One region of the uncultured Merdimonas sp. genome, then DNA from elsewhere that is predicted to be linked to it. Evidence: predicted binding sites of a transcription regulator. Region 1 holds the regulator's gene; the other holds the start of a gene.

Region 1 (3,170 bases):
ATAATCTTAAGAAGCGTCGTTTTTCCGGTGCCATTGTCGCCGATAACAGCCACATGCTCCCCACGGTGGATCTGAAAACTGACATCTGTAAAAAGTGTCTGTTCAGGAAAAGACTTACTTAGGTGCTCTACAGAAAGAACATCATTTCCGCTGACTACCGCAGGTTCCAGGCTTAAGTGCATCTTAAGATCTGTCTCTGCCGGTTTTTCAACCCTTTCTATCTTGTCCAGCATTTTCACCCGGCTTTCCGCCCGACGAATCGATTTTTCCCGGTTAAAGGAACGAAGCTTTTCGATAACAGCCTCCTGATGACGGATTTCCTGCTGCTGATTCAGATATTCTTTTAATCTCGCTTCCCGCATCTGTTGCTTTTTCACAGCGTAATCACTGTAATTACCAAGATAGGTGGCAAGAGTTCCCTGCTCGATCTCGATCACCTTTGTGACTACGCGGTTCAGAAAATAACGGTCATGAGAAACGATCAGGACCGCGCCGTGATAATTCAGAAGATAAGTTTCCAGCCAGGCGATAGAAGAAAGATCCAGATGGTTGGTAGGCTCGTCCAGAAGCAGGATATCCGGGTTCGTAAGAAGCAGTTTCCCCAGGGAAACACGGGTTTTCTGACCGCCGGACAGGGTATCTACCGTTTTTCCAAATTCCTCTTCTGCAAAACCGAGTCCTTTCAGAACACCTGCAATCTCACTTTCACAGGCATATCCGTTTTGTCTTTCAAACTCGGAAGTAAGGCGGTTATAAGCTTCCAGTGTGGAAGAAAGCGCTTCGCCCGTGAGAGTATCCAGCGTTTGTTCGATGCTGCGGATCTTTTGTTCCATTGCAATAATATCTGCTTTGGCAAGCTTTACTTCTTCGTATATGGTATTTCCACTCTGCATTTCCTGGTGCTGCGCCAGGTATCCTAAAGTTTTTCCTTTTGTCAGGATCACTTCGCCGCCGTCGGAAGGAAGTTCCCCCACGATCATTTTCAGAAGCGTTGATTTTCCGGCGCCATTAGGACCGATCAGGGCGGCCTTTTCATGATCTTCCATGTGGAATGAGCCGTCCTTTACTATGACGTGATCCCCGAATGATTTATTGATTTTATGACATGCTAATATCATAATTTCCTCCTTATTATATCCGTTTCCATTATAACGAAAAAAAGACAAAATACAACTAAAAGTTTGACTTTGCAAATACAATTCTATATAATAATTTGTGAGATTAAACAACATGGAAGGTGAAGGCAAGTGGAAGACAGAGGGATTTCTCGGGCAGTGATCAGACGGCTGCCAAGATATTATAGATATTTGGGAGAACTTTTGGAAAACGGAGTAGAGCGCATATCATCCGGCGATCTTAGCAAGCGCATGAAGGTGACCGCATCCCAGATCCGGCAGGATCTTAACAATTTCGGCGGCTTTGGTCAACAGGGATATGGCTATAATGTAAAGTATCTGTATACCGAGATTGGAAAGATCCTGGGCCTGGAGGAAGATCACAATATCATCATCATCGGAGCAGGAAATCTGGGACAGGCTCTTGCGAATTATACTGCTTTTGAAAAGCGGGGATTTATCCTGAAGGGAATCTTTGATGTGAATCCCAGGCTCGAAGGCGTGTCGATCCGTGGAGTCCCGGTACGCATGATGGACGAACTGAAGTCCTTTATCCAGAATAACGAAGTGGAGATCGGAGTTCTTACGATCCCGAAAGAAAAAGCGATTGAGGTAGCCAACCTCCTGGTAGACAACGGCGTACGCGCGATCTGGAATTTCGCACATACAGACTTGAATCTGCCGGACAATGTCATTGTAGAGAATGTACATCTGTCCGAAAGCCTGATGCAGTTATCTTATAACATCAGCAGATATAAAGAAGAACACAAATAGTCAAAAAAGAAGCGTGTAACAGCCGCCATATTTTTATGGTCCGCTTTTACACGCTCTTATTTGTATCCGTTAATCATGAACAGAGACCGGGGACAAAGTCCGGATTCTCTGTCTGTTGCGGAAGCGGAACAAACAAAGCCGGTAAAGCATATACAATCAACAGGAGGGAACGCGGCGATGGATTATCTCTTAACCGGAACACAAATGCAGCAGGCGGATCGTTTTACGATCGAACATACAGATGTGACCGCGCTGGAACTGATGGAACGGGCGGCACAGTCCTGTATACAGGTTATGGAAGAAGAGCGTATTTCTCTGGATGCGCCCTGTATTGTCTGCGGATCCGGAAATAACGGCGGAGACGGTTTCGCCATTGCGAGACTGCTGGCTGAAAAAGGATATTCCCCAACGGTCTGCATGGTGGGAAATCGAAAGCATTGCACCCGGGAAACCGAATTTCAGATGGCGGCTCTTGATCAGACCGGGATCCCGGTCAGAGATGGGTATGTTCCGGGTAATTACAGCACCGTCATTGACGCCGTCTTCGGCGTGGGGCTGAACCGGGAGATTCAGGGGGATTGCCGGGAAGTTCTCCGCCAGATGAACGAATCTTCCGGCCTGAAGGTTGCCATCGATATTCCTTCCGGGATATCCGCAGATACCGGTATGGTAATGGGGATTGCTTTTTTGGCGGACATTACCATAACATTTCAGAAAAGGAAAACCGGGCTCTTCCTTTCTCCCGGCCGTTCTTATACAGGCAAGATATTTGTAACAGATATCGGGATCTCCACCAGTCAGCTGTGTGCGGACGGGATTTTCCTCCCGGATCTTTGCGACTATCAGAAAATGCTGCCTGCCCGTCCGGAAGATGCCAACAAAGGGGATTTTGGGAAACTTCTGGTCATTGCAGGAAGCAGGGGAATGTCCGGGGCCGCGTATCTGAATGCCATGGCCGCGTATTTAAGCGGCGCCGGTCTGATCAAGATCTATACAGCCGAAGAAAACCGGCAGATCCTTCAATCCGCAGTGCCGGAGGCGATCCTTTGTACTTATCGCGAATTTGACCGGCAGGATCTGACGGAGCTGTTACAATGGGCAGATACAGTCTGTATCGGGTCCGGGCTTGGAACCTCTATGACTTCTCTGGAACTTCTAAGGACCACGCTGGAATCCGGAAAAGGGCCTTTTGTGATTGATGCAGACGGGCTGAATCTGTTATCCGCACATCCGGAGTCTTTTCGCTGTCTATCCGGAAAAACCGCAGTGCTGACTCCTCAC
Region 2 (3,170 bases), on a different contig from region 1:
GCGATTGACCACATTCTGGAGGTGCTGGCCAAGCTGATCGGCAATCCCGTAGCTGCCTTTAACCGGCAGCTTAACTGCATCGGAGCCTCTGACGGGGCGGACCGGGAGGTTGAGATCTTAAGGGAGGCAAGACCCTATCAGCCGGATATTTACTCGAATTATGAATATCTGATCCAAAAAAGCGGGGACGGGGACAAAGACCAGTATATCATCAAAGTCAAGCTGAATCTCAGGGAACGGCTGTATCTTGTGATCACGGAACAGAACCGGCCCCTCGACGTGATGGACTGCATCGCTGCGGAAAGCGCGATCTGGGCCCTGCAGTTTGAACTGGTGCGCCAGTATTCGGTGGCGGAACTGGAAAAGAAGTTCCAGAACGATATTATGCACAATATATTGAACGGAAAGATTGATTCTGTCTCAGAACTGCAGAAAAACACTAGCCTTTTGGGCGTGCCTGTCAACGGTTGTTTCCGGGTGATCGTTTTTGGATTAAAGGGAGACGAAAGAGAGAAAAAGGACTTTAAGTCCAAGATCAGCGAGACGAATCTTCTAAGCGACGCCATCGCCTGTCAGGCAGGAAATGTGAAGATCTACAATGATCTGGATCGGATCGTGGTGATCAAAGAAGTTCCAAGAGAGCAGACACAGGAGGAGTACCGGGCAGAGATCCGCGCCGTGGTGGAGGAAGTGCAGGCTTATGTGAGCCGCTCGCACAAAGAGATGCAGATAAAAGCCGGTGTGGGAAAAGTGGTGGAAGGGATCATCAACCTGCCGGAAAGTTTTAAAGAGGCAACGGAAGCCTTCACATTTGTGGATATTGCCGGGGAGATCTCAGAAGACGGTAATACCCAGGTGACACTGTTTTCCGATCTTGGCATTTTCAAACTCCTGTGCCAGCTGGACGATCCGGAACAGCTGCTGGAGTATGTGCCGGAAGGGCTGCAAAAGCTGTATAACTACAAGAAGCCGCAAAGAGACGATCTTCTGGTTACTTTAAAGACCTACCTGGACAGGAACCAGAATCTGTCCAAGACGGCTCAGGATCTGTATGTACATTATAAGACAGCTTCTTACCGGATTGAAAAAATTGAAAAGATCACGGGCGTGGACTTCAGCAATGCCAATGAAGTGCTGGCTTTTCGGATCGGCCTGGTGGTCTACAAGATGATTGAGAAGTATAACCGGGACTTTATATAGGAACCCTGGAAGCCTGGCGCGAAGACAGCGCTTTGCTTTTCGGATCCTGATATCCCGCAGAAACGCGTATAAATATGAATGAGAAAGATAATTTATCCAAAATAGATAAATTGTCTTTCTTTTTTTTATCTCCATCCGCCGATGCGGATTGTTAAATTATTATCTATAATAATAGACAAAACAGAGAAGAAATCCAGAAATAGAGCGTTAGAATTGTGCAAAATGTTCAAACAATTTAAAAAATGGAGGGTGACTATGAAAGTAAACATCGAACGGATCCACTCCCGGCTGGAAGAAATCTATCAGTGTGGCAGAAAAGAAGACGGAACCTTTACCCGTATGGCGTATTCACCGGAAGATGTAAAGGGAAGAGAAACATTTATGAATTATTTCCGGAAACTCGGGATCGAACCAAGAGTGGACGAGGCCGGAAATATCCACGCCAGACTGGAAGGAGAGGACCCGTCCCTTCCGGCGATCCTGACAGGATCCCATCTGGATACCGTTCCGGACGGCGGAAAGTATGACGGAGTGGTGGGATGTGTATCCGGCCTGGAGGCAGTGGAAACTCTGGTGGAAAACGGAAAGAAACTCCGCCACCCCCTGGAAGTGATCGTATTTACCGATGAAGAAGGATTCCGCTTTGGAAGCGGACTTTTAGGAAGCGGCGCGATCTGCGGACAGGATCTGGACATCCGGGAGACAGACCTGGATCTTTATGGAAATGAGAGAGGCGAGGTCATCAAGTCTTACGGGATCACCGTGGCAGATGCACCAAAGGCCAGGATCAGACCAGAAGATGTACATTGCTTTATCGAGCTTCATGTAGAGCAGGGCGCTTCTCTTTATAAAAGCAAGACTCCCATCGGAGTGGTCTCGTCTATTGCAGGTGTGAGCCGGTATGAGATCACCATTACAGGCGAGGCCAACCATGCAGGAAGTACCATTATGGCGGACCGGAAAGACGCGCTGGTGGCTGCTTCCAGATTTATCGCACAAGTGCCGGAGATCGTAAAGACAAATGGCAACGATTACACGGTGGCAACCGTGGGAACTATCAAAGTCCAGCCAAACTCCGTAAATGTGGTTCCCGGAAGCTGTACCTTCAACCTGGAGATCCGCGATCAGGACGCGGCAGTGATCGGGTGCATTGAGAACCATGCGAAAGCATGTCTGGAACAGGTATGTAAGGAGATGGGCGAGGAGTACACATTTACCCAGATCTCCTATCATGAGCCGGCGCCCATGTCCGAATGGGTAAAAGCCGCGATTGAGACAGAGGTGCAGAAGATGGGCGTGGATTACAAGGTAGTCCCAAGCGGAGCCTTCCACGATTCTCTCATTATGACAGCTGTATTTCCTACCGGCATGATCTTTGTGCCAAGCGTGGACGGCATCAGCCACTCCAGGTATGAATTTACGGAAGACGCAGATATCGAACAGGGAGCGCAGCTCCTTTTACAGACCATTTTAGAAGTAGATAACATGGATGACCATGTTAAATAAAGAAGAAAAAGAAAGGCAGGTAATAGTATGGAAAAGAAAAAGATTGGTATTATCGGCGGAGGAATCTCAGGAGCATGTCTCGGATATCACTTAAGCCTCTATGATAACGCAGAGGTGATCGTATTCGAGAAAGATACCATCGGCGGAGCTTCCACAGCAAAATCAGCAGGAACCGTATGTCTGTTTGATGATTCTTTAAGAAACAGATACTGGGACGTAAGACTTTACGGCTTTGAGTCCTATCTGAAGATGGAAGCAGAGGAAAAAGGAAGCGCAGGATTTGACAAGACTGGTACCTTGGTTGTTGCCACCAACGAGAAGGTAGAGGCTACCATCAAGACCGGGATCGCGCTTGCAAAAGCAGCCGGCTACAGCGGCGAGTACATCACTGACAAAGACCGCATCAAAGAGATCCTTCCGGATATCTCCACAGAGAACATCCTGGGAGCAGGATACACACAGGA

The links. The regulator Rex, encoded in region 1, represses fermentation and respiration genes when NADH is low (regulators of the CRP and FNR family bind a similar motif). The targets are predictions, from matches to a motif close to ATTGTTAANTANTTAACAAT.
Region 2: the regulator Rex is predicted to act here: its motif matches at 1,348-1,367, upstream of ABGT54_RS12105 (Zn-dependent hydrolase).

The regions. Positions count from the first base shown of each region.
Region 1 covers NZ_CAWVHE010000013.1:49,706-52,875, forward strand. Annotated here, with positions in the region: gene ABGT54_RS07245 (ABC-F family ATP-binding cassette domain-containing protein) at 1-1,118, opposite strand, end outside; gene ABGT54_RS07250 (redox-sensing transcriptional repressor Rex) at 1,248-1,889, shown strand; gene ABGT54_RS07255 (NAD(P)H-hydrate dehydratase) at 2,067-3,170, shown strand, end outside.
Region 2 covers NZ_CAWVHE010000018.1:206,860-210,029, forward strand. Annotated here, with positions in the region: gene ABGT54_RS12100 (PucR family transcriptional regulator ligand-binding domain-containing protein) at 1-1,200, shown strand, start outside; gene ABGT54_RS12105 (Zn-dependent hydrolase) at 1,456-2,706, shown strand; gene ABGT54_RS12110 (FAD-dependent oxidoreductase) at 2,734-3,170, shown strand, end outside.